3 regions of the Cupriavidus sp. GW823-FHT07A04 genome follow, and region 3 is predicted to be linked to each of the others. Evidence: predicted binding sites of a transcription regulator. Region 3 holds the regulator's gene; each other region holds the start of a gene.
The links. The regulator FNR, encoded in region 3, switches genes on or off when oxygen is low (the NO sensors DNR and NnrR bind a similar motif). The targets are predictions, from matches to a motif close to TTGATNNNNATCAA.
Positions count from the first base shown of each region.

Region 1: a site for FNR is predicted at 2,386-2,399, ahead of AC1Q7Q_RS07910 (OmpW/AlkL family protein). Genes of this name have one in related genera too.
Region 2: a site for FNR is predicted at 2,810-2,823, ahead of hemN (oxygen-independent coproporphyrinogen III oxidase). Genes of this name have one in related genera too.

Region 1 is NZ_JBXAHA010000004.1:10,155-14,718, forward strand. It holds gene AC1Q7Q_RS07895 (AMP nucleosidase) at 1-630, shown strand, start outside; gene AC1Q7Q_RS07900 (hypothetical protein) at 689-823, opposite strand; gene AC1Q7Q_RS07905 (HD-GYP domain-containing protein) at 930-1,625, shown strand; gene AC1Q7Q_RS07910 (OmpW/AlkL family protein) at 1,678-2,322, opposite strand; gene leuA (2-isopropylmalate synthase) at 2,705-4,402, opposite strand.
Region 2 is NZ_JBXAHA010000018.1:147,940-152,503, reverse strand. It holds gene AC1Q7Q_RS28750 (response regulator) at 1-348, shown strand, start outside; gene AC1Q7Q_RS28745 (ATP-binding protein) at 320-1,501, shown strand; gene AC1Q7Q_RS28740 (ABC transporter substrate-binding protein) at 1,533-2,675, opposite strand; gene hemN (oxygen-independent coproporphyrinogen III oxidase) at 2,883-4,484, shown strand; gene AC1Q7Q_RS28730 (c-type cytochrome) at 4,549-4,564, opposite strand, start outside.
Region 3 is NZ_JBXAHA010000009.1:22,897-27,460, reverse strand. It holds gene ccoG (cytochrome c oxidase accessory protein CcoG) at 1-1,459, shown strand, start outside; gene AC1Q7Q_RS16710 (membrane protein) at 1,527-1,745, shown strand; gene AC1Q7Q_RS16705 (hypothetical protein) at 1,748-1,993, shown strand; gene fnr (fumarate/nitrate reduction transcriptional regulator Fnr) at 2,080-2,805, opposite strand; gene AC1Q7Q_RS16695 (sulfite exporter TauE/SafE family protein) at 3,104-3,868, shown strand; gene AC1Q7Q_RS16690 (hypothetical protein) at 3,892-4,332, opposite strand; gene scpB (SMC-Scp complex subunit ScpB) at 4,459-4,564, shown strand, end outside.

The sequences.
Region 1 (4,564 bases), on a different contig from region 3:
AATATCGGCGTGGGCCCGTCCAACGCCAAGACCATGACCGACCACCTTGCCGTGCTGCGCCCGCACTGCTGGCTGATGGTTGGCCACTGCGGCGGCCTGCGCCGCTCGCAGCAACTCGGCGACTACGTCCTGGCGCACGCGTATGTGCGCGATGACCACGTGCTCGATCACGACCTGCCGCCCTGGGTGCCGGTGCCGCCTATCGCCGAGATCCAGGTCGCGCTGCAAGAGGCCGTGGTGCGTGTGACGGGCTTGTCCGGCAACGAGATGAAGACCCGCATGCGCACCGGCACCGTTGTCTCCACGGACGACCGCAACTGGGAGCTCAAGTCCAAGGCGTTGTACGCCCGCTTCAACCAGTCGCGCGCGATTGCCATCGACATGGAAAGCGCCACGGTCGCGGCCAACGGCTTCCGCCTGCGGGTGCCGTATGGCACCTTGCTATGCGTGTCCGACAAGCCGCTGCATGGCGAACTCAAGCTGCGCGGCATGGCCAATGCGTTTTATCGGCAGCGGGTGAGCCAGCATATGTCGATCGGGCTGGAGGCGATTCGCATCTTGCGCGAGGGCGGTGCCGAGCAACTGCACTCGCGAAAGCTGCGTAGTTTCGACGAGCCGGCGTTTCGGTAGGCTGGCTCCTGCCGGCGTTCCCGTGCGAGCGGGGACGCCGGTGCCTTGCATCCCTCACTCACCACGCGGTCGGGCCGCCACGCGCCTTGGCCGGCTTCCCCTCGAAATGCGCCACCAGGAAGTCAAGGAACACCCTGACCTTGGCTGACATATTGTGCCGTTCCGGAAACACCGCATAGGCCAGTCTCAGCATGGATTGAGGCAGGCGAAGTGCGTGGCCACGAAGGCGGTTCGCCATCAGCTATTGGCGATATGCCTCGACAGGCATAGAATCTCGCGCTTCGCCCAGCTTCAGCACCATGACTACGAATCCCCATGCGGTTATGACGCTGGCCAGCCTGACGCTCGCTGGCTGCTTGCGTTACCCGCATGCATCGGGCCATCTCGTTCGCACCGCGACGATCGCCGCCTGCCTTGCCGATCTGCTGGGGCTGGATGCGGCGCACTGCGAGCGCATACGGCTCGTTACGCCGGCGCACGACGTGGGCAAGCTTGCCATCCCCGATGCCGTACTGCTCAAGCCTGGCAAGCTGCTCCCCGAAGAGCGGCAGGTGATCGAGCGGCATGCAGAGATCGGCGCGAACATCCTCGCGGGCAGTGCGGACGTGCTGATGCGTCTGGCATCGCAGGTCGCGCACCATCACCACGAGCGTTTCGACGGCACGGGCTATCCACGCGGCCTGGCCGGCAAGGAGATCCCGCTGGCCGCGCGTATCGTGGCGCTCGCCGATGCGTTCGATGCCATGACGGAGTCGCGTTGCTATCGTCCCGGCATGAGCGACGACGATGCGCTGTCGATTGTCTCGGCAGGTTCCGGCACGCATTTCGACCCGGACGTGGCGAGCGTTTTCCTCGCCAGCATCCCGCAGATACTGCGGAGCCGGAAATCAGCGCAAGCGCTGCTGGATGCTGGCTCGGAGATGGCCGTGGTCGCGCGCTTCTATGGCTTGAGTCGCAACGCATTGCGGCAGATCCCGCGCCAAGCCAGAACCTGACGCGGGATCCGCCGCGCGTTCGTTGTGCCGTGGAGCGACGTACCGCGATTCGTCAGAAGCGGTAGCCCACACCCATGCTGAACAGCCACGGATCCAGGCTCACGTTCGAGACCTTCACACCGGCCGCCTTCACATCGCTCGACAGCCACACCTTCTTGACGTCGGCATTGAGGAACCAGTTCTTGGTGAGCTTGTAGTCCATGCCGATCTGCAGGGCCGGCGCCACGCTCCAGCTGTCGAGCGACAGCGAATTGTTGGCAATGTCGGCACCCCAGATGCGCGTGAAGTTCAGGCCAGCGCCGATATACGGGCGGAAGGTGCCGTTGGGAATGAAGTGATACTGCACCAGCAGCGTCGGCGGCAGATGGGTGAAGGAGCCGATCTTGTTGCCATCCAGGTAGACGTTCTGCTTCTGCGGCACGGTCAGCACCAGCTCGGCGGCGATGTGCGGCGTGAAGAAGTAGGTGACATCGAGTTCCGGAATCCACTTGTTGTTGACCGTGATGCGGTCCGAGGCGCCAACGCCGCCGATCGGGTCGGACTTGCCGGCCATGTCGAGATAGGTGCCGCGCAAGCGCACCATCCAGTTGCCCTGCGCTTCATCGGCGGCAGCGGCAGGCGTTGCGGCAACGGCGCCGAGCACGGCAAGGGTGGCAATGGCAGTGGTGCACAGACGGATATGCAGGTGCTTCTTCATGATGGTTGGCTCGTGTTTTAGGAAACTTCACGCACAGTTTGGCGCAGCGTTTCCGGTTGAGCCTTGACCGAAAGCAAGAAGATGGGCATCGGTGGCGCGCGCATGCGCATGCGTCGCCGCGTTGCTACAGTCCCGGCCCGCGCTGGGCTGCTTGCGCACGAGCCGCGCAGCGCGCTTTCGCATTTCCAATCCCGGGCCGGGCTTCTAAGGACATGCGCAAATATTCGTGGCGGCAAGTTTGCACCCGCCTTACGCTGTGCATACAGTCAAGCAACGAGCATGTCGTGGGCGTCCCGCAAGGGCGTCTTTCCGGGTGTGCCCCGTGGGGGCGGGGCACACCGGTTTTTCTGCGCCGAGGCCTTGAGCCCGGGCGCGGGCGGCATCAATCGGCCAGGGCTTGCTCGCGCCGCACTTGGCTGGCCGCAAGCAGGTGGCGGTTCACGCCCGACACCACGGCCTTGAGCGATGCCGTGACGATACTGGCGTCGATGCCAGCGCCAAAGCCCGTGGCGGAGTCTCCTACCCGCACTTCCACATAGCAGGCCGCGGCAGCATTGGCGCCGGACGACAGCGCGTGCTCGTGGTAATCCATCACGCGCACCGGCATGTCCAGCGCGCCTTTGAGGCCGCTGACGAATGCATCGATCGGGCCGTTGCCCCGGCCGCGCGCGCGCAGCGCTTCGCCATCGCGCAGCAACGCCACTTCGATCTCCACCTGGCCGTCGTTGCCGGACACCATCTGATGGCCCATATAGCGCAGCGGCGCCTCATGTTCGAGATATTCGCGCTTGAACAAGCCATACAAGTCATCGGCGCTGGCTTCGAGCCCGCTCTCGTCTGTCATCGACTGCACCGCGCGGCTGAACTCGATCTGCAGGCGGCGCGGCATATAGATGCCGTGCACCTGTTCCAGCAGGTAGGCCATGCCGCCCTTGCCGGACTGGCTGTTTACGCGAATCACCGCATCGTAGCTGCGGCCAAGGTCGGCCGGGTCGATCGGCAGGTATGGCACCTCCCAGATCGCATCCGTCTTCTGCTGCGCGAAGCCCTTGCGAATCGCATCCTGGTGCGAGCCGGAGAAGGCCGTGAAGACGAGGTCGCCCACATACGGGTGGCGCGGATGCACGGGGAGCTGGTTGCAATCCTCCACGCATTGGCGCACTTCATCGATGTCGGAAAAATCGAGCTCGGGGTCCACGCCCTGCGTGTAGAGATTCAACGCCAGCGTCACCAGGTCGACATTGCCGGTGCGCTCGCCATTGCCAAACAAGCAGCCTTCCACGCGATCGGCGCCCGCCATCACGGCAAGCTCGGCGGCTGCCACTGCGGTGCCACGGTCATTGTGCGGGTGCACCGACAGTACGATGCCTGCGCGCCGTGCAAGATGCCGGTGCATCCATTCGACCTGGTCGGCGAAGATATTGGGTGTGCTGCATTCCACCGTGGTCGGCAGGTTGAGAATGAGCGGGCGCGTGGCGCTAGGCTGCCAGATCGCGGATACCGCATCGCAAACCTCGAGCGAGAAATCCAGCTCGGTCATGCTGAAGGTCTCGGGCGAGTATTCGTAGGTCCATGCCGTCTCGGGCATGCCGTCGGTCAGCGCCTTGATCAGGCGGGTGCCCGCCAGCGCGATCTCCTTGACCTCCTCGCGGCTCGCACCAAACACGATGCGGCGAAACGCGGGGGCGATCGGGTTGTAGAGGTGCACCACGGCGCGCGCGGCGCCGCGCACGGATTCGATGGTGCGTTGTATCAGGTCTTCGCGCGCCTGGGTCAGCACCACGATGGTCACGTCGTCCGGGATGCGGTCTTCCTCGATCAGCATCCGTACGAAATCGAAATCGGTCTGCGAGGCCGAGGGGAACGCCACTTCGATTTGCTTCAACCCGATCTTGACCAGTTGCTCGAAGAAGCGGAGCTTGCGCTGCGGGTTCATCGGCTCGATCAGGGCCTGGTTGCCATCGCGCAGATCCGTGCTCATCCAGACCGGCGCGCGCGTGATGCGCTTGGCGGGCCAGGTTCGGTCGGCGATATCTACGGTAGTGGCAGGGCGGTATTTGGTGGCGGGGTTGCGCAACATCATGACGGTTCTCCTTCCTCGCGGGAAGATGCAAGAGACAAAAAGCAAAAAGTAAAAGGCAAAAAGCAGGACGCAGGATCGCCAGGGCGTTGAAACGCTCAATAGCGAAGGCGTCAGAAAGCCGATGCGGAAAAAGGGTGGCGCGAGGCTGCCGAACTGCCA
Region 2 (4,564 bases), on a different contig from region 3:
GGCGGCGTGAAGCGCCCGGCGGCGGCGGGCGGCCATGAACTGCGCTTCGGCAGCTGGCGCCTGAACACCACGCTGCGCCAGCTGGTCGATGGCGAGGAAACCGTGGTGCCGTTGTCCAATGCGGAATTCCGGCTGCTGCTGGCGTTCATCGAGCATCCGAACCGCGTGCTGGATCGCGAGCTGCTGATCAACCAGGCGCGCGGCCGCGATCTCGACGTCTTCGATCGCAGCATCGACCTGCTGGTTTCGCGCCTGCGCCAGAAGCTGCGCGACGATCCGCGCGACCCGACGCTGATCCGTACCGTCCGAGGCGAGGGCTATGTCTTTACCGGTGCCGTCGAAGCCTGAGCGCGCGGGCTGGGTGGCCCGCCACGACTCCATGTTCATCCGGCTGTTCCTGGTGATGGCCGCGATCATGCTGGCCGTGCACCTGCTCGGCGTCACGGTCATCGAGAGCGTGTTCCCGCGCCCGGGGCATACCGGGTTCAACTTCGTTCCCAGCGACGAGATGCCGCCACCCCCGCCCCCGGGTGAAGAGGGGCGGCGGGGCGAGTTCCCGCCGCCGCCGGATGCCGAGGCGCGCGCGGACAACGGCCAAGGCGGAGCCGGGGCCCCAGTGCCGCCACGCCGCCCGCGCCGCACGCACGGTCTTGGGCCGCCGCGCCTGGGCCAGCTGTTCCAGCTCGCCGCCATTGTGGCCGCGTCCTGGGTGGGCGCGCGATTGCTGGCCAGGCCGGTCCAGCGCCTGGCCAGCAGCGCCGGCCGGCTGGCCCAGGACGTGCATGCCCCGCCGCTGGACGAAGACAGCGGCCCGGCCGAGGCTCGCGCCGCAGCCCAGGCCTTCAACCACATGCAGCAGCGCATCCGCACCCAGCTGGCACAGCAATCGCGCTTCCTGGCTGCCGTGTCCCACGACCTGCGCACCCCGCTCACCCGCATGAGCCTGCGCATCGAAGGCGTCGACGACAACCAGGTCCGCTATCGCCTGCGCCAGGACCTGGCGGAGATGAATGGTCTGATCGATGCCACCCTGTATTACCTGCGCGAGCGCGACGGCGCCGCCGCGCCGCGCCAGCGGGTGGACGTGCATGCCTTGCTGCAGGCCGTGGTGGACGATGCCACGGAAGTCGGCCAGGACGTCACCTTGTCTGGCGACGCCGAGCCGCTGCTGGCCTATCCGGCTGAACTGCGCCGGGCCGTGGTCAACCTGGTCGAGAACGCGCACCGCTACGGCGGCAGCGCGTGCATTGAACTGGCGGACAGCCCCGAGCGGGTGGTGATCGATGTGTGCGACAGCGGCCCCGGCATTCCGCCGGAGGAAATGGCGCGCGTGCTGGAGCCGTTCTACCGGCTCGAATCCTCGCGCAACCGTGCCACCGGCGGGGTCGGCATGGGCCTGTCGATTGCCGCGGATATCGTTGCGCGCCACGGCGGCGAGCTCAGCCTGGCCAACCGGGCGGAGGGCGGCCTGCGGGTGCGCATCGTGTTGCCGCGCGCCTGAGCCGCGGGCGGCCCGGTGCCAGCGCTACCGCTCACCGTGCCGTGCCGCCCCCCATTGCCGCAAGCTGCACATACTGCGAGCCGCGCGAGCCGTGCGTGAAATCCAGCACGAAATCGCCCACGTCGACGCGGGCCTGCAGCGCGCGCCGCAGGTCCGCCGGGGTGGCCCCGCGCGGCGCGGCCAGCGCCGTGCGCACCAGCCAGGCCGCGCCGATATAGCCGGCCAGCGTGGCCGGCGAGGCGGGTTCGTCCAGGAACTGCTTCATCCGGCCCACGTGCTCCTTGACCACGCGCAGGGTCAGGTCCTGCGGCCCGGGGGCGATCTGCGTCAACACGATGCCGCCGGTGTAGCCGGCGCCAAGAATCTCGCGTGCCGCCAGCGAATTGACCGCCGACAAGCCCACCAGGAAGCCGTACCAGCCCCGCGCCGCCAGCGCGCGGCCGAGGTTGCCATAGGCCAGCGTATCGCCCGCCACGATCACCGCGGCCGGGCGCGCGGCGGCGATGCGTTGCGCCACCGCGCCGGCGTCGCTGCCCTTGCCCGCATCCAGCGTGAGTGCCTGCAGTCCCGGCTCCTGCTCGGCCTGGCGCCGCCACGGCGTGCCGCTAGCCAGGCTGCCGGCCGCAAAATCCGGCGCCACGGCCAGCACCAGTTGCTTGAGGCCATAGCTGCGCAACTGCCGGATGGCCGCATCCAGCTCGCTGCGGTAGTCGGCCCGCGTGTACCAGACGTGATCCGCCGCGAGCGACAGGCCTGACAACGGCGCCACGATCTGCACGCCGCGCCGGGCCAGCTCGGGCGAGGCGGCCAGCACCGGCAGCAGGGCATCGCTGGGGCCGAACAGCAATTCAGCCCGCTCCCCGTCAACCAGCGACAGCGCCTGCGCGGTGGCCGCGCGCGGATCGGCGTCGACCTCGCGCACCACATGCACCACGCGCGGCTCCCGCGCGCCGGCGTTGGTCGCATCGAACATCACTTTGGCCCCCGCCAGGTAGTCGCGCGCCAGGTCGGCCTGGGCGCCGCCCCGGTCCACCAGGTGGCCGATCACCAGCGGGCGGCGCGGCGGCGCCTGCGCCAGCAAGGAGGCAGGCGCCAGCATGGCGCTGCCAAGTGCGGCCAGGACCCGGCGGCGCGGCGGTCGTGCGGGGTTGGCGATCAGGGAAGAAGCGTGCATGGGAATCCGCGAGGCCAGGTGCAGAGCAATTGCATGATTGGGGAGAGCGCCGCGCAGCCTATACGGCCCAGGTGACGCTGGCATGACGCCGGCCATGTTCCGGCCGTGGCGCGCGGCATGTCATGGGCCGCGGCTTGACCCCGGTCAACGCAGGCGCGGGCGGCGCGCCCTACGATGGGTCATCGAATCCACGACAAAGGCCGCCCCATGGCTGCGACTGCCCCCGCCCAGTTCCCCAACGCAATGCCCGTCCCCGTTGCCGTCCCGAGCCAATCCCGCACCTGCTCCGGCAAGTGCGGCGCCGCCTGCACCGGCAAGCCGGCGGGACGGGGCGCGGCAGCGCCGGACCGGCATGCCTTGTCGGACTTTCGCGCGTTGGCGGGCCGCATGGATATCAACGGCCCGCGCTACACCTCCTACCCGACGGCGGACCGCTTCCACGGCGGCTTCGGCGCGCAGGACTACCAGCAGGCGCTGGCCGATTGCGCTGCTAGCGCCACCCACGCCGCCAACACGGCCAAAGCCGCCGCACCGCTCTCGCTGTACGTGCACGTGCCGTTCTGCGAGAACATCTGCTACTACTGCGGCTGCAACAAGATCATCACCAAGGACCACCGCCGCAGCGCCCGCTACGTGGACTACCTGGCGCGCGAGATGGCGCTGGTGGCGCAGCAGCTTGGCACGCGGCGCGAGGTGGTGCAGTCGCACTGGGGCGGCGGCACGCCGACCTTCCTCGATCCCGCCGAGATGCGCCGGGTCATGGATGCGCTGCACCAGCACTTCCACCTGCTGCCCGAGGGCGAGCACTCGATCGAGATCGACCCGCGCCGCATCGGCGACGCACAGATGGCGCTGCTGGCCGAACTTGGCTTCAACCGCATCAGCCTGGGCGTGCAGGATTTCGACGCCGAGGTCCAGCACGCCATCCACCGCGTGCAATCGCTGGCCGAGACGCAGGCGGTCGTCGACGCCGCGCGCCGGCTGGGTTTCCGCTCGGTCAGCATGGACCTGATCTACGGCCTGCCGCACCAGACCACGGCGCGTTTTGCCACCACCGTGGAGCAGGTACTGGCGATGCGCCCGGACCGGCTCTCGGTGTACAGCTACGCGCACCTGCCGCACGTGTTCAAGCCGCAGCGGCGCATCGATGAAAGCGCACTGCCGGCAGCCGCCGAAAAACTCGACATCCTGGTCGGCACGATCGAGCAGCTGACCGCCGCGGGCTATGTCTACATCGGCATGGACCACTTCGCGCTGCCGGACGACGCGCTCGCCGTGGCCCAGCGCGAGGGCCGGCTGCAGCGCAACTTCCAGGGCTATTCCACCCACGCCGGCCATGACCAGCTCGGCTTCGGCGTTTCGTCAATCGGCGCAGTGGCGGGCCGTTACGTGCAGAACGCCCGCACGCTGGATGACTACTACAGTGGCCTCGACGCCGGCGTGCTGCCGGTGATGCGCGGTTTCGCCATGCGCGACGAAGATCACTTGCGGCGCGATGTGATTGGCGCGCTGATGTGCAATGGCGTGTTGGATATGGCGGCGGTCGAAGCGCGCCACCGCATCGATTTTGCCGTGCACTTCGCGCATGAGCTTGCGGAGCTGGCGCGGCTGGCCGAAGACGGGCTGGTGCGCTGTGAGCCTGGCCGCATCGAGGTGACTCCGCTGGGGCGTTTGCTGGTGCGCCGCCTGGCCATGGTGTTCGACGGCTTCCTGCGCGAAGATGCCCGGCGCACCGAGCCCGCTGCCATCCGGAGCGCTGATGTAGGTACGCCTTTGCCGATGCCAAAGCGCTACTCGCGCGTGGTTTGAGTCACACCGGAAAGCAAAAAGCCCGCGGCATGCCGCGGGCTTTTTTGTTGAGAGCTGCTTGCGCTTACTTCGAAGCGTTG
Region 3 (4,564 bases):
CGCGTGGGCGCCGCTGCGAGCGCCCACGCCTGATTCGGCGGACGCGGAAACGTCGGACGAGACCCTGTACGAAGTCCGCCGCAAGATCTATCCGCGCTCGGTGTCGGGTGCGTTCTCGAGCTGGCGGGTCTGGATGGTGGTCCTGACCCAGCTGTTCTTCTATGGCATGCCCTGGCTGCAGTGGAATGGCCGCCAGGCCATGTTGTTCGATCTCGGCGCGCGCAAGTTCTATATCTTTGGCCTGGTGCTGTGGCCCCAGGACGTGATCTACCTTGCCGTGCTGCTGGTGATCTCCGCGGTGTCGCTGTTTCTCTTCACGGCGATCGCGGGGCGGCTGTTTTGCGGCTACGCTTGTCCGCAGACGGTGTACACCGAGATCTTCATGTGGATCGAGCGGCATGTGGAAGGCGACCGCTTTGCCCGCATCCGCCTGGACGGCGATCCTTGGAGCGTGCGCAAGCTGCGCCTGAAGGCCACCAAGCACACGCTCTGGATCGTGATCGCGCTATGGACGGGCTTTACCTTCGTCGGCTATTTCTCGCCCATTCGCACGCTCGGCGCGCAGGTGCTGAGCCTCTCGCTGGGTCCGTGGCAGACGTTCTGGATGCTGTTTTACTCGTTTGCCACCTGGGGCAACGCCGGCTTCATGCGCGAGCAGGTCTGCAAGTACATGTGCCCGTATGCGCGCTTCCAGAGCGTGATGGTGGATCGCGACACCTATGTGGTCACCTATGACGTGGGCCGCGGCGAGCCGCGCGGCAGCCGCTCGCGCAAGGCGGACCACAAGGCCGCCGGGCTGGGCTCGTGCGTGAATTGCAGCATCTGCGTGCAGGTCTGTCCTACTGGCATCGATATCCGCGATGGCCTGCAATACGACTGCATTGGCTGCGGCGCCTGTATCGACGCCTGCAACCAGGTCATGGACAAGATGGCTTACCCGCGCGGGCTGATCCGCTATACGTCCGAGAACGCCATGCGCAGCGCGCTCTCCGAGACCGTGGCGCGCAAGCGCCTGGTGCGGCCGCGCACGGTGATCTACTCGGTGATCTGGCTGGCGCTGGTCGCCGGCTTCATGGCCTCGCTGGCCATGCGCACGCCGCTCAAGGTCGATATCATCCGCGACCGCGGCGCGCTGGGGCGGGAAGTGGAAGGGCGCTGGATCGAGAACGTGTACCGGCTGCAGCTGATCAACACGACCGAGGCGCCAATGCGCGTCGCCGTCAGCGCGGGCAGCGATGAGCTCAAGGGCCTGGCCGTGGAATATGATCACGCTGCCGGCAACCTGGAGCCCACGTCCAATCGCCTGATTCCCATCCGGGTGCGCGTGCCGATCGAGTCCGCGGCGCAGGGCACGCACAAGATCGAGGTCACAGTGACCGCGGTGCCCGACGAGGGCGCGGGGAGCCATGGCGCGGAGATTCGACAGAGCACCAGCTTTATCGTGCCGCGCAATCTATGAGGCGGCAGGGACGCTGGTTGCACCAATCCGTACGCAACATACGCGATCTAGATCTAGAGGAGGCCAGATGACGCAGCAAAGTAATCCCTGGTGGAAGGAGCCATGGCCGTGGCTGCTGATGAGTGGGCCGTTCGTGGCCATGGTGGCCTGCGGGGTCACGATCTGGCTGGCCATGACCCATCCGGATCCGCCCATTGAGGAAGGGGTGGCGCGCCACGGCCTGGTGGTTGAGAAGGCGGGCAGCGCGGCACGCCAGGCAGCGCCGGTCGCGGCGCAAGCGAGGTGATCATGAGGCTACGCTGGCTGATGTGGGTGCTGTGGCCCGCTTTCCTGGTCGCCGGGCTGACGACCGCGCTGGTATTCTCCATGGTCGATCCCGGCGACCTGCGCTTCTTCGGCCAGCCGGTCGAGGCATCGCGGGAGGCGGTCTACACCGTGGGTTTCCTGATCGCGTGGGTGCTGTGCGCGCTGTCGAGCGGCTTGACGCTGTACACCATGCCCACGCGGCTGGCGGACACGGACGAGCTGGAGTGATTGCGATGCGCGCCTTGCCGGTTCAGGCCAGCAGGCGCGGCATCGCGGCGAGCCGCCGCGGGCGAGGGCGGCGCGCGACGTGCAGGTCAGCAGGACTTGTTGACGATCTGCTTGATCCCCACCATGTCGACCAGCTTGACGTGGCGCTGGCGGATCTGGATCAGGCCGGCTTCCGCAAAGCGCGAGAACAGGCGGCTGACGGTTTCGAGCTTGAGCCCCAGGTAGCTGCCGATTTCCTCGCGGCTCATGCGCAGCACGAACTCGGAGGCCGAATAGCCGCGCGCGGACAAGCGCTCGGACAGGTTGATCAGGAAAGCGGCAAGCCGCTCCTCGGCGCGCATCGATCCGAGCGTGATCAACATGACCTGGTCCTGCGAGATCTCCTTGCTCATCAGGCGCATGAACTGATGCTGCAGCGACGGCAGGACGTTGGACAGCGTCTGGAGATCGCCAAAGCGCACCACGCAGACTTCGGTATCTTCCAGCGCGGTGGCGTCCGACGCATGCTGCATCTCGCCAAGGCCGTCGAGGCCGACGACTTCGCCGGGAAGGTGGAAGCCCGTGATCTGCGAGCGGCCGTCTTCCATTGTCAGGTGGGTCTTGAGCGTGCCGAAGCGGATCGCGTAGACGGCGGTGAGAGGATCGCCGAGGCGGTACAGGGTTTCGCCCTTGCGTACGCGCACCCGGTCCTGGACCAGCGTATCCATCTTTTCGAGGTCCTGCTGCGACATGCCGACGGGCAGGCAGAGCTGGCCGAGCGAGCAAGTGGAGCAGCGGGGCGACATCTCGGTAATGGGAATGGTGGTGAGCAATTGGGGCCTGTCGGTTTAGCGCAGTCAGTCAAGCGCGATGTGGCGGGCGCATTGAGTTGAGAGCTTGACGTTGAGAGTCGTCGGTTGGAAGCGCTATCCACATCGGCCTGGCGCGCGGGTCTTGCGGCAGTGCGCTATCTGTGCAGCGCGGCTTGCCGTGCCCGTCGTCATGTTGTGCGAGCGCGCTGGTGTGCGCGGGCGCAAGGCCTCATGTTGATAGCGCCTCTTGGAGCTGCGGGGGCGCGTTCGCCGCATTTTACCGCGCCAGACGTTGCGATTGTGTGATTGGGAGGAGAAGTTGACCATAGGCGTGCTTATCAGCGTATTTACCTTGGCATTGCTGGGCGGCGTGCACTGCGCCGCCATGTGCGGCGGGATCGCGCTGGCGGCGGAGCAGGGCGGCGTTGCGCGCGTGCCTGCCACGGTGCTCCGGCGTCCCGGCCATTGGTTGCTGGAACTGCTTGTCATGCATGCCGGGCGGCTGAGCATGTATGCGGTGCTGGGAGGCTTGCTGGGCGCCCTTGGCGCCGGCGTCTGGAAGACGCAGTACCTGCCGCTGCAGCGCTGGCTGTTCGGGGTCGGCAGTGTAATGCTGGTGCTGTCGGGCTTGTGGATGTTGCGCGGGCGCACCATGGGTACGGGTTGGCTGGAGCGGCTCGCCGCCCGGGGCGCGGGTGGCTTGCTGCGCGGCCTTGGTGCCGTCGGGGCGCGCTTGCCGGCTGTGGCCCGGGCGCATGGGCAGGGCCGGTTGCTGCGCCGCTACGGCATGGGGCTAGCCTGGGGGCTGGTCCCGTGCGGCATGGTGTACGGTGCTCTTGCCATGGCGTTGCTGGCCGGCAATGCCCCGTCGGGCGCGCTGGTGATGGCCGTGTTTGGCCTGGGCACCCTGCCGAACCTGCTGGTGATCTCGGGCCTGTCCGGCTATCTCAGGCAGCTTTCGCGGCGCCCGGCGTTGCGGGCTGGCGCTGGGCTTGCGGTGGTGGCCTTTGGCTTGGCCGGGGTGGCGCGCGCGCTGCTTTTGCCTGAGACGCTTGCCGCGCATGGATTCTGCCTGGTCTTCTGAAGCGCTGCTTCGTGGTGTATCTGTCACTTCTTCGCTGAGGTAGCTGTGCGAATCGGTTGCAGGTTTGCCAGGGAATGCCATACAATCGCAAGAACAGCGATATCGCGCACGTATTTCATCGTGGCATCGTCAGGTAGCATCCGCTGCTCAGGGATGCATGCCAGGAACACCCAGGCAGGCATCAGCGCCAGGGACCGTTCCCCATCCGCCGTCCGGTTCAAAAGATTCGGTTCAAAAGACCAGCTACGGCAGGGCGGGGTGAAATAGGCCGGCAGGCCCGATATCCGTATTTTCTTGCACCCGGCGCGTTCGATGATAAACGCCGCGCCGGACAGGTCCGCCACATCAGGGGGAAGGCGCGACGCAAGGGCTCCGTCGACTGGCAGATAATGCCGGTGGCCGGGCGATCTCCTGCCGGTCAGGTCCGGCACCCGATGCAATAAAAGAAGGCGCACGGCTGGCATGCATCAAGCATGCGGTTGGCTGCGCGGCCAGATGGCGGTGGCAATCCCTACCGCTGAACCCGCAATCTCCAGTGCGCCCGGGATCAACCGGGGCGCAGGTGCAAAGACAGGCTGCACGCAATCAACATGAATACCCAAGAGGCGAAGATCGTCCTCGAGACCGCGCTGATCTGCGCGCAGGAACCCTTGCGCGTCAATGACTTGCGCCGGCTGTTTGCCGACGACGTCGGTG